3 regions of the Bilifractor sp. LCP19S3_H10 genome follow, and region 1 is predicted to be linked to each of the others. Evidence: riboswitches for the same ligand, from Rfam matches in the RefSeq annotation. Region 1 holds a riboswitch; each other region holds the start of a gene.
The links. Region 1 has a riboswitch for thiamine pyrophosphate ahead of thiC (phosphomethylpyrimidine synthase ThiC). Riboswitches for the same ligand answer to the same signal wherever they lie in the genome.

Region 1 (4,330 bases):
GCCAGAAGATACGGGATCATCCGGTATTCATACCCTTTCACGATTCCCGGAATCACGAAAAGCAATGACCAGAGGAAGGTATAGAGATCACGGAAGAACATCACCTTTACCACGTTCTTGTAGGAGTGATCAAATCCGTACATGATTTCGCGAAGCTCCGCTTTCTGGTGAAGATTCGTATAAAAGAACCTCCGCACCCCGACTTCCAGCGGATTCAGCAGAAATACATCGGTCACAATCGCGATGACGGCGATCACCACCACCACCATAAAAATGATCCCCGCAGCCATCAGCCACGCGCCTAACATCCCTCCGGGAATACCGCCCGGTCCCGCATGAAATCCGAAAATATCAGTGTCTCTGCCGGAAACGACATCATAATTCAAAATTACGTTGCAAAATCCGGATAACGCTCCTCCGCCTGAGCTGCTGTAAGATCCTCCGATCACCAGCGAAAGAAGAAGTCCGGCAAGAACAGCTTTCCAGTAATTGCCCCTGAATACCTCTTTTGACCGGTTTTTTAATCCGATCCTAGTCCACATACTGCTCCTCCTTTTCTGTGCTGCGGCAAATATTGCAGTATATTCCAACATCCGCGGCAGCCCTGTGGCAGCTTCCGCCTCGCGGCGAAATCTGTAACCATGATTTTCATCCTTAAGTATACAGAATCCAGTGCCGGTAGGAAAGCATTTTCTTTTTTATTCATTTTTTATTCATGCAACAGAAAACAGGGATTTCACAGAACCTCTGTCCGGTGCTGCCGGATGCTGACCTCCAGTCAGCCCCAGGATAACGGCAGGCTTGTGAAATCCCTGCAAAATATACTTTGATCAAATGATATCGATACATTAGAGAATATCGATATATTCTCCCGCCAGTGCTTTATTCATGCTCCGCACCGCGCAGAACTTTCCGCACATGGAGCAGGTGTCACTGTGATCATCCTCCGGCGCCCGGCTGTCCCGAATGGACTTCGCAGTCTTCGGATCAAGCGCCTCCTTGAACTGGGCTTCCCAGTCAAGCTTCCGTCTTGCATCCGCCATCCGGTCGTCCTGTTCCCGCGCACCCGGAATGCCCTTGGCGATATCTGCCGCGTGAGCCGCGATCCGGCTTGCTATTATTCCCTGACGTACATCGTCTATGTTCGGAAGCGCAAGATGCTCCGCCGGTGTCACATAACAGAGAAACGCAGCACCGCTCATCGCCGCAATCGCCCCGCCGATCGCAGCTGTAATGTGGTCGTAGCCTGGTGCGATATCTGTTACCAGAGGTCCGAGTACATAAAAGGGTGCTCCCTTGCAGATGGTCTGCTGAACCTTCATGTTTGCGGCGATCTGATCCATCGGCACATGGCCTGGCCCTTCCACCATGACCTGGACATCCCGGTCCCACGCCCTCTGCGTCAACTCACCAAGCCTGAGCAGCTCGCCGATCTGACAGCTGTCCGTCGCGTCCGCAAGGCATCCCGGCCGGCAGGCATCACCGAGGCTGATAGTCACATCATGCTCCCGGCAGATCTCCAGAATCTCATCATAATATTCGTAGAAGGGATTTTCGTTCCCCGTCATCGCCATCCATGCAAAAACCAGGCTTCCTCCCCGGCTGACAATATTCATTTTTCTCCTGCCGGCCTTGATTTCCTCAATCGTCTTTCTGGTGATCCCACAGTGCAGCGTCACGAAGTCCACACCGTCCTCCGCGTGCAGACGCACGACATCCACAAAATCCTTTGCACTGAGGGTCGCAAGATCCCTCTGATAATGGATCACGGAATCATAGATCGGAACCGTGCCGATCATCGCCGGACATTCACTGGTCAGCTTTCTGCGGAACGGCTGGGTGTTGCCATGACTGGAAAGATCCATGATTGCCTCAGCGCCGAGATCGACGGCGCTGAGAACCTTCTTCATCTCCACGTCATAATCCTTCACATCACGGCTGATACCGAGATTTACATTAATTTTCGTCTTCAGCATACTGCCGATGCCGTTCGGATCAAGCCCCTTGTGCGCCGGATTCGCTGGGATAACCACCTTTCCTTCCGCTACCCAGTTCCGGATTTCCTCCTCCGTTCTTCTCTCTTTTCCTGCCACAGCCTTCATCTCCGGAGTGACGATCCCTTTTCTCGCCGCCTCCATCTGCGTATGATACTCTCTCATCTGTAACCTTGTCCTTCCTTTCGAATTCTTTAAATAAAATAAAGTCACTAGCGCTTTTCGCGTGTGACGCTCCTGTCTGCGATTTCGAAGAGCTGTTCTGGTATAATACTGTATAAACTGCGGATTGCTCCGTGCTTTGTGGTTTCGAAGAGCTTATACACAAAAAAGACGATACCCAAATGGATACCGCCTAAAAGACTACATAAAAAACACCAGTGCTCGCACTTCCCTACGTTGGCATTATCCAAATCAGGTTCTCGGGTCGTATCTCATGTGATACCTCTCAGCCTTCCGGCTCCCCATGTTTTTCTATTCTATTGTTCTGTGCCTGCCCGGATGTTTCCCGGAAGCCAGGCGAATTGAGCCTCACAACGGGTTCATGATAACACATTCCCTTATTTTCATCAAGCGTGCTTTTGCGCGAAAAATCAACCATTTTCAAAATTCTTTTTGATTGCCGATCTGAATTAACGACTTCTGACACTTTGTCATACATATGCCTGTTATCTCTATTGACAACACTCAAAATCGCTAAAGGCGCACTTCATTCAGGCATTTTTCCTCAACGCAAAGTGGGGATAACCGAGAATTTTCTCCCGGTAATAACCGGTCATTGAATACACGACTTCGCGCGTCTCCCCGATGCTCTTCCCCAGAACACGAAGTACAAGACCATAACGATCAAGCAGAGACAATCCGAACCGGACCTCGTCGGAACCGGTGAATTTCTGATTCAGAAAATTTCTCAGTTCCTCCAGCATAGCCTCGTCGACACCTTCATCAATGATGACAGCGGAATTGTAGTTCATGGATCCCTCAAAGCATCCGATTTCATGCATATGATCTTCTTCCGGGTTGACGAGCAGAAAGTCATGGAACAGAAGCCGACCATCCATCCGGATATCCGTCTTCAGCCCGATATCCCGGTACTGGAAGGGTTCCTCGTCCTCCGACCACCCGGCAGTCAGCCCGTCGGTCATAATCAGTCTGGATCCCGGAGCCATCTCGATCTCTGTGTTCTGACGAAATCTTGCCCTGGCGTATGGAATCGTCTCATCAATATAATACTCCAGGAAGGAATCCTTTCCGATCTCCACCCGATTGTTCTGACTCGTCAGTCTTCCCCCGTCGCACTTGTAGATATAGTTCGGGGTCTGTGTTGTCACAATCGCATGACACTGTTCCTCGAGCGAAACCTCCTGAAGATACGTCTCCCCCTCGGTAAAACCGCCGCCGGTGCTGATCAGAAAATAATAGGGAACGTCTCCGGCAGCCGGAATGTTCCCGGAAATCCTGGAATTTCCCCTGCGGTAGGTCGTCTGCGCCACAGTTCGCCCGCTTCGGTTTGTAAATCCAAGACGGATCTCTCCGTCAAATTGACTTTTCATTCAAGGTCCTCCAGAAGACAATCCTTCTTCAGCCATCGCACAACATCCTCGAGACCTTCGTCTGTCTTCAGATTCGTAAACACAAAGGTCCCGTCTCCGCGAAACTTCCGGGACGTCTCCCGCATGTTCTCCAGATTTGCTCCGACATAGGGCGCGAGATCAATCTTGTTGATGATGAACAAATCCGACTTGATCATTCCCTGTCCTGCCTTTGCCGGGATTTTCTCTCCTTCCGCGCAGTCAATGATGTAAATGGAAAAATCTACCAGCTCGGGGCTGAATGTTGCCGCGAGGTTATCGCCTCCGCTTTCAATGAACATCAGATCGAGGGTGTGGTTGAAACGCTTCTCCAGCTTCTCCACCGCCGCAAAATTCATGGACGCATCCTCACGGATCGCCGTGTGCGGGCATCCGCCGGTTTCCACCCCGATGATTCTGTCCGCATCCAGTACGGAATGGGATACCATATACTCTGCGTCCCACTTCGTATAGATATCATTGGTGATAACCGCCATACTGTATTCATCCTTAAGCCTTCTGGTAAGCCTCTCGATCAGCTGCGTTTTTCCGGATCCTACCGGACCTCCGACTCCGATTCTTACTGCCCGTTTCATGATTCATTATCCTTTCTCTGTGATAAGCTGCCGGATCATGTTCCTGTCAGATGATTCCGGTATCCTGATTATTCTCTGATTCACTGCTCCTCGAATTCCTGCTTCTCGCATATACTACGACATGAACAATCTCGCTTCCTGTGTCTCGTGACAGATCTGCGCCAGTTCG
Region 2 (4,330 bases), on a different contig from region 1:
CACAACATCTGGTCCGCACCGCGCATTTTCCCTGCGTCACAACATCTGGTCCACGCCGCACATTTCTCCTGCGTCACAACATCTGATCCAAGCCGCACATTTCTCCTGCGTTACGACATCTGATCCGCGCCGCGGCTCCTTACTCTGTCTCCGCTCTCTCGTTTGTCGGCCTCTTTCCCATCCGGCGAAGACGCCGGATCAGGAACGGAAGCTCAAACATACTCATCGCGATCCATCCGAGAAGATACGACCATGGAATCGAGATGAATCCCCAGTGCCACACGAACACCATCGGTATTTCCGATGCGACCCGGACTCCCATGTTGATCAGACTGGAATATAACGTGACCTTCAGATCCCCCGTTCCCCGAAAATATCCCTGAAGTCCGTTTGTGAACGCGGGAACCGGATACATGACCGCGATGAGCCGCATATAGCGCTGCCCCTCCGCGATGACCTCAGGGTCCGAAGTGAACAGCCTGGTCAGCGGTCCCGCCGCCAAAAACACCACAGCACCGATCACCACGCCATAAACGAGCTCGCAATACATTCCGGCACGATATGTCCGCTTCACCCTCGGCGCATTCCCCGCTCCGACATTCTGCGCCATCACCGAGGTCATGGCGTGCGCGATATTCTGCTGGGGAATTGTCGCGAAATCATCCACCCGGTTCGTTGCGTTAAAAGCCGCCGTCGCGTTTACCCCGAGCGTATTTACGATGGTCTGGGTTCCGATCTTTCCCATCTGAACCGTGCTCTGCTGGAGCGCACTCACAAAACCGAACGCAAGGGTTTTCTTCAGCATCGACCAGTCAAAGATCAGCCATTTTTTTCCGAGCCGAAGCTCCGGAACCTTCCTCTGAATATAGAAATAACAGAGAACCGCACTGAGGGCCTCACAGATCACCGTACTGATTGCGGCGCCCTCCACTCCCATATGAAGTAACGCGATAAAAAAGAGATCTCCCAGAATATTCAGTACCGCGCTTCCACCGAGAAAAATCAGCGGAGAGACGCTGTCACCCATCGCGCGCAGCATACTGGCCAGATAATTATAGATAAAGCTGAAGAACATGCCGAACAGTATGATCCTCAGATAGAAGACTCCCTCCGGAAGAATGACCGCCTCCACCTGCAGCGCCATCAGAAGCGGCTTCGCTGCCACAAACATCACAGCCGCGACTGCCACGGAGAAAACGCACCCCGAGATCATTCCCGTACTTACCTGTCTCCGCAGCTCCTCCTTCTTTCCCGCTCCATACAGCGTACTCACCAGTATTCCCGCCCCGAGGCAGATCCCGTTTGTGAAAAGCAGAACCAGCGTAACCAGAGGATTTGTCGTACCCACTGCCGCGAGCGCTGTTTTTCCGACAAACCGCCCCACAATCATGCTGTCTGCCGCATTATAGGTAAGCTGAAGAAGCGTTCCCAGAACCAGGGGAATTGTAAACAGTATCAGGGTCTTTAGAATCGGCCCTTTCGTCATATCCTTCGTCATATCCCAAACCCGCTTTCAAACTCATACCTGCACATTATACCACCGAAGCCACCGGATTCCATTTTAAATCTGCGGCAAGAAGACAAAATCACCATTTAACGACTTTCCTGTCTTTAACCACACAGGATTGACACTGAAAAATAAAGTGACTAAAATATAAAAATACAGCAGGGGAGTCCGCCGGAAAGGACTGAGATACAGATGTTGTCTGTGACCCTTATACCTGATCTGGATCATGCCAGCGTAGGAAGCGTAAAGAGAATCACCGGATTTTTCCGTAGAAAACCCGCTCTTCATCCTTGATACAGCAGTGCCTGATTCATTCCGGCGCTGCTGCATTTTTATGCCGACAGACGCAGATATCCACCTGCGGCGGACGATTTCCTTGTTGGCTGTTGAATACGAAGATGTTGAAAAGGGAAAAGGAGGAAAAAAGAAATGAAGGCAAGTGTAGCCATTCAGACATTACCAGATGTGGACAACGATGAAGAGCTGATCCGGATTGTAGATGAGGTTATCGCCTACATCAAGAGCACCGGCCTCAGCTATTATGTGGGGCCTTTCGAGACCGCCATCGAAGGAGACAGCTACGACCAGCTGATGGACGTGGTAAAGGAATGCCAGCATGTCGCAATCCGCGCCGGTGCACCGTCTGTCTCCGCATACATCAAGGTGGTATACAACCCGGAGCAGGAGATTCTGAGTATCGACAAAAAAGTTTCAAAACATCATACTGCATAAGTCCGGTCGCATAGTTCCATACCCATGCGGACTTATACAGAATCACCGCACACATAGTGTATGTAAGAGTCCGGATACAAAAAAGAGCGGCATCGCCGCTCCTTTTTTGTGCCGTACTGTCACTGTGATCAGATCTCCGCTTTCCAGAGTCCGTGCAGATTACAGTATTCATATGCCGCGACTGGTTCCTCTCCATCCGCGAGCGCAAAGACCGCTTCCGGCTTATCTCCCGGTTTCAGATCTCTCTTCTGGAATCCGTTCTTTGTCTCCAGAATGATCCACTGGATATAATGCTCCTCCAGCATCGGATGTGCCACACTTCCAACCTTGACCGTAACCGTTCCGTTCTCAACACTGACAACCGGCACATGCTTCTCTGTCGCCGCGTCCGTTGTGTTCGGTGTAAGCTCCTTCATTGTCTCGCCGCAGCACTTCGGCGTGCAAGCCGTCTTCTCTGTCAGAAAAGTAATAAAGTTTCCGCATCCATCACATCTGTAAAATAACATTTCTGTGCCTCCTTTTCATCTGCAGCTCTGGCATGTGGATCAATACAGCTCCTGGCATGTCTGTAACATAGCCCTTTATCTCATGATACACGAATATTAAGTCATACTCAAGCATATTTTCTGTAAAATAAAAGGAGCAGTACGCATTTTACAGATCTGTCTCTGTCCGGATGCCAAGGATTCTGTCCCGGCACAGGCTGACCGGATACCAGCTGCAGGTTCCACATATGGAATGCAGTTTTTCCCGAGTCATATGATCATCAATGTCCCGTATCAGCTTCTGATAATTGTAGGTCTCTCCCTCCTTCAGACCGAACAATTCCAGAACCTTCCGGTCAAAGGCAAGCACCTTGTCATCGCTCACGCAATGCTCAGGATCCCTGAGATTCGGACAGGCGGCACAGATATCATCCGGATGAAGGGTGATCTCAACACAAAAGCTCTCTTCCCGGCGCATGCGTGTCACATAATCCGTCATCCCTCTGACAAAATTTTCATCATAGCCTTTTCCCTCATAACCCTGCGTACACAGCAGATGATGGGGACGTAGTCTCATATCCGCCTTCCGGCCGTCTGTCTCCATAGCACCGATGCTCCTTCCAAAATGAAATGAGGTAAACGCGTTCGCTCGTGATTCACATTTTGTATTCCGAAAATGACACAAAACACGGTAACACCCGATTCACATTATGTATTTTTATTCTACTGACAAGTTAATGAATTCAGACAGCAGCTGTGCGTCTGACCTCCAGAACATGCGCCTTCTCCAAAGAATGCTTCAGAACCGGACCGAGAATCAGCACCAGAACCGCCTTCAGGATTGATGTCGGAATGAAGGGTATCACGCATGCCGTGAGCGCCGTAGCCAGATTTGACTGAGCGACTGCCATAAACCAGACAGAACCCACTGCATAGTTTACAACATAGCCGACCAGAACGCCGATCAGAAGGCTCACGCTGGAAATAACCTTTCTGCCCCGCGCGCCCGCCGACACGGAAAGGCGGACGCCGATTTCATCTCCAAGACCGGTAAACAGCGCAATCAGCGGGAAGGAAACAAGGAATCCACCCGTCATTCCCATGATCGCCCCGATTCCGCCTGTCCATCCTGCGAACACCGGAACACCGATTGCACCAATCAGTATATAGATAACCGTTGACCAGAATCCCTTCTTCGATCCGAGAACTGCGCCAGCCAGCGCGATGATCAACGTCTGCAGCGTCATCGGAACGCCGCCCGGAAGCGGAATACTGAACTGTCCCACGATACTGATGATCGCCGCAAAAACAGCGATCATACAAAGATCCTTTACTGTGTTCTTCTTCATTGATTTTTCTCCTCCTGTTTTTAAACAGTTTTGAGTATAAATTCAACGAAGAACATTGTCAACCTGTTTTATTTTTTAGGGTGACAATAATCACCCGGCGCAAATCGGTCCGGATTATCTGCACGCCTTTGCTCTTAATCCGATACACGCGCATACATAGGTCCCTGTGACCGGCTTATATTTTAAAACGGTAGCCGACACCCCATATCGTCTCAATATACTGCGGTTTTGCTGTATTGAATTCGATTTTTTCCCGG
Region 3 (4,330 bases), on a different contig from region 1:
CTCACTATTCGCGTAAATCACGGCCAGTCTCTTACACACGCTTCGCGTGTAACGATCCTGTCTGCGTTTTTGAGGAGCTGATGCGATACCTGGCCATATGTTCAGAATCTTCAAGCGAATCGCCGCCACCCGTGAAACGGGTGGTTCGGTCCGGGCTATAAGCCCGTGTTGCTAGGCCAGCGTCTCAAGGCGCTGGCTTTCACTTTATGGCTACGGGAAGTTTCTTTGATCACTTCCCGCAGCTCCGTTCAAGCCACATTGCTTTTTACTCGTCGCTGCCCCTCAAGGGGCATCCGTATTACTTACCCTGACCCTTAAAAGGGTCTTCGTATTCCTTTACGCTGAGCTTGTCCTGTATGATATCCGCCCGCTCCTGGTCTTGGATATATTTTCTGATGGTAGCTTCATTTAACCCTACTGTACTGACATAATATCCTTCTGACCAAAAATGTCTGTTTCCAAACTTGTATTTTAAATTTGCGTGCCTGTCAAACATCATAAGGGCACTTTTCCCCTTCAAATATCCCATAAATGACGCCACACTGATCTTAGGTGGTATGCTAACCAGCATATGTACATGATCTGGCATCAGATGACCTTCGATAATTGTGACACCTTTATATGTACATAATTGATGAAGTATCTCTGCAAGGTCTTGCTTGTATTGATTGTAAATGATTTTTCGCCTATACTTTGGTGTGAACACGATATGGTACTTGCACAGCCATTTGGTATGCGCAAGGCTATTCGCCTGGTTCGCCATGAGATCACCTCTTTCTTTTAAATAGTGGCTTGGACACCTCTATTATAGAAAGAGTTGATCTCAATTGTATAACCATTTGACTCTCACCCGCATAGCGGGTGGTTTTTTATTTCGCTCGGCTCATATTTCCGTTGGGAAATACTCGCTCGAGCTCAACAGGCTAAAGCCCATAACAAGGAAGGCCGCCACGCAACAGTTTGCGCAGCGGCCTTCTTCTACATATCTTCCGTATCGTATTATATATTTTCAGTATTATATATTTTCAGTATTCTATATCTGCCATATTTTATATCTGCAGTATTCCATATCTGCCGTATCCCACTATCTGGTTCCCCAGACGTTTACAATCACACACCCGATGATAATCAGCACGATTCCAAAGACGCCGACACCGGTCAGCTTCTGCCGGAACAGCAGATAGCCGATGACATTTGTGGCGATCAGTCCCACTCCGCACCAGATTGCGTAGGCGACGCCCACGTTCATACGATCCATGACGTGAGAAAAGGTGTAGTAGCACACACAATAACACGCGATACAGATAATTGACGGTAACGGCCGGGTAAAGTGATGCGTATACTTCAGGAGCGACGTTGCCGCCACCTCCGAAGCGATCAGTACTGTCAGCAGAAAAACAGTCATTTTGATTCCTCCTGCATGTTCACTTACACGGATGCTGTCTCATACTGCGACCGACCGGGAATTCCTGCGCTGCATCATCCACGGACATTCCGGCCTTCAGCGTCTCATACTGCGACCGTCCGGAAATTCCCGCACACGCGCCGTCTCAGTGCCTCGCCCGTGCCTTATGCCACGCTCTGTCTCGAATTACCTCCCGCAAGCGCCATCCCTCTGACCCTTATCATCGCCTTATTCACGGCCGGTATGAGAAGCAGCACAATGGTAAGTCCGCACTCCACGAAGATGTAGATCGCATTGTAGGCAAGGGAGTATCCGATCGCCGACATTCCGTATTCATTGCCATAGCTTCCAAAGAAAATGTAGCCTGAAAGAACCGCGAAGAAATACCTGCCGACAACTCCAAGCAGATAGCCTTTGATCAGTCCGTGTTTCGCCCCGGAAAACACACCGGAGAGTCCGAGAACCGTAAACGCAAACACATAATCCACCAGCATTTGCGGCAGAGAAATAATATAGGGATCGATGATCAGCTGGAGAAGACCGTAGGCAAGACCTGCAAACAGCCCTGTCCCAAGGCCGTACCAATATCCCACAAGCGATATCAGCAGCATGGAAAAGAAGGTTATGCTGCCGCCCATCGGCAGATGAAACAGCTTGATCATGGATGCGACCGTCGCAAGCGCGATTGCCATCGCCGAGAATACAAGCTTTCTTGTGCCGAGCACACCCTTCTGGTCCGGTTTCCGGATCAGGCAGACCAGAAGCAGTGCCAGAATGATCACGGCAATTACTGCAATGTAGCCGACCTGCGTCAGCTGATATACTCCGTCACTTCCAAGAGTAGCAAATACAGACATAATATAATCCTCCTCACAGTTGTCTGCGGGAGGATTTCACTTTTCAAAAATACGGAACTCTCAGAAACATTCATTTCTTTGATCACACAGCCTGCATTCAGACTCAGCTTCCCTACGCCGGCATTAACCGGATCAGGTCATCAGGGTCAGCCGCATGCACGGCACTCTCAGCTTCCGCTCCCCCAGCAGTTTTTCTTTGTATTTACAGTATAGCAGATAAAGCAAAACCGTCAATTCATTTTCCTGCTGATTCAGTGACCGCTCATTTCCCCGCTGATTCAGTGACCCGCGAAGTGCTCCTTCGCGAATTCCATATCCTGCACCAACTCCGCAGCCCCAAGATAATTGCCCTTCCGGTCTCTTACGGCAAGATAGTTCACCAGCATGGTCCTTCCGTTTTTCTCCATCCATACCGGTACACTGTCCCTGCTTCCGTCCCGGAAGCTGTCCAGAATACTGCGGACCATGGGCTCTACCTTTGGCGGATGGCAGGAAAAGACCTCCCGGTCAATGGCCATTCCCGCGCGCTTGAAGACCTTCGGTCCCTCATTGAAGTAGCGGTTGATGTTGTCCGCATCAATAAAACTGATCTCCATCGGTATGGTGTTCAGCAGTGCTGTAAGCTGCGGAACCGTCATATGTCCGCCCGGCATCACAACCTCGCCCTGGGAGAGGCCAGGCTTTTCTGCCTTTTTCTCTGCGTTCAGAGCCTGCTCCGCTTCTTCCCAGTCCGTAAAGGACTGACCGAGGATCTCCGTATAATCTCCGGAGTCCCGGTACACCGAATACCAGTCTTCCGCCGTGAAATTCACCGCGCAGATCGGGAAGAGAATATTATTTTCTTTGTAAATCATTTCCTCCGCCCGGTCAAGCACCGCCGACAGCCGGCCGTACCAGTCGTCGTCGTGATCTTCATCCTTTGAAAGCGCACTGATCTCGTCGCGGATCTCATCATCCACGGTCCACATGACATCTGACGGGCCGGAGATATCATAACGCACCTTCAGATGCGGATAGAGCAGATCTCCTTTCTTCGCGTAGTGAACTGCAATCTCGCGAAGCTGTGACATAAGCCCGTCGTCCGCACTCTTTCCGGCGACAGCCTCACGCGCACGGAGAAGAAGCGTCTCGATTGCCTGATTCTCCCTCTCAAAAAGATTCAGCGGATGGCCCGGAACCGATGCGAGCGAAGCCGCCAGCTCTTTGCGGTCGCCCGGATCTGCAGCTGCCGTTGAGGTCATCTCCGCTATACGAGAGAAGTCTGCTGTCCTCTGCTCAGCGGCAGAAGCACCGGCTCTCTTCTTCTCTGCAGCAGAGGAACCTCCTGTCGCCCCTGCTGCAACAGAGGAATCTCCGGCCTTCCCTGCTACAACAGAGGAATCTCCGGTCTTCCCTGCTGCAACAGAGGAGTCTCCGCTCTTCTTCATAAGAGAATCCTCTACCGCCTTTTCCGCATTGGCGATCTTCTCTTCTCTTGTCGCACCGTGGAAAAGCGCGGAATGTACATCGCAGAGCTTCTGCACCTCCTCAAGAGGAGTCCCGGATTTCAGAAGATCCTGCTCTGCTCTCATGATTTCGGAGGCATCAACATCACGGAAATTTTTCACAAAATCGGCTCTTACCGCTTCAAGGTCCTCACCGCTGCCGAGTCTTCTCAGGTAGCTCTTGAGAAGTTCGTTGCGCTCCTCAGTCATGCCGCCTTCTGTCTGCGCCGCCTCCCGGCTCACACTGTCGCCATCTGCCTGTGCCGCCACCCGGCTCACACTGCCGCCTTCTGCCTGCGCCGCCGCCCGGCTCACGCTGTCACCGGCTGCCTGTGCGTCCTTTGCTTCCTCCCAGGGCATTTTCAGCTCCGGCATTTCTCCCTCGATCTCAAAGCCGTGCGTCATGAGTGCCATGACCACATCCATCATCGAGATATTTTTCATCTTCGCGCCCTTCGGAATCGTCATGACTCTTCCGACAGAACCGAGCATTCCCTTTTTCGTGATCTCCCGGAATCCGACGCCGGAAAGGATGTCTCTCAGCTCCGGGTACTCCTGCACCAGTTCATACACAGATTTGTTAA

Region 2: another riboswitch for thiamine pyrophosphate. It lies ahead of ACTQZS_RS10595 (thiamine-binding protein); the one in region 1 lies ahead of thiC (phosphomethylpyrimidine synthase ThiC).
Region 3: another riboswitch for thiamine pyrophosphate. It lies ahead of ACTQZS_RS10185 (energy-coupled thiamine transporter ThiT); the one in region 1 lies ahead of thiC (phosphomethylpyrimidine synthase ThiC).

What each region holds. Positions count from the first base shown of each region.
Region 1 covers NZ_JBQKFT010000004.1:194,400-198,729, forward strand. Annotated here, with positions in the region: gene ACTQZS_RS05090 (DUF975 family protein) at 1-542, opposite strand, end outside; gene thiC (phosphomethylpyrimidine synthase ThiC) at 849-2,159, opposite strand; TPP riboswitch at 2,369-2,471, opposite strand; gene ACTQZS_RS05100 (hypothetical protein) at 2,443-2,655, opposite strand; gene ACTQZS_RS05105 (urease accessory protein UreD) at 2,708-3,547, opposite strand; gene ureG (urease accessory protein UreG) at 3,544-4,161, opposite strand; gene ACTQZS_RS05115 (urease accessory protein UreF) at 4,276-4,330, opposite strand, start outside.
Region 2 covers NZ_JBQKFT010000013.1:14,547-18,876, reverse strand. Annotated here, with positions in the region: gene ACTQZS_RS10600 (MATE family efflux transporter) at 140-1,498, opposite strand; TPP riboswitch at 1,658-1,765, shown strand; gene ACTQZS_RS10595 (thiamine-binding protein) at 1,937-2,239, shown strand; gene ACTQZS_RS10590 (desulfoferrodoxin family protein) at 2,368-2,745, opposite strand; gene ACTQZS_RS10585 (DUF1284 domain-containing protein) at 2,894-3,328, opposite strand; gene ACTQZS_RS10580 (biotin transporter BioY) at 3,468-4,073, opposite strand; gene ACTQZS_RS10575 (response regulator transcription factor) at 4,249-4,330, opposite strand, start outside.
Region 3 covers NZ_JBQKFT010000012.1:37,902-42,231, reverse strand. Annotated here, with positions in the region: gene tnpA (IS200/IS605 family transposase) at 299-763, opposite strand; gene ACTQZS_RS10190 (DMT family transporter) at 1,085-1,405, opposite strand; gene ACTQZS_RS10185 (energy-coupled thiamine transporter ThiT) at 1,570-2,262, opposite strand; TPP riboswitch at 2,355-2,456, opposite strand; gene ACTQZS_RS10180 (DUF438 domain-containing protein) at 2,541-4,330, opposite strand, start outside.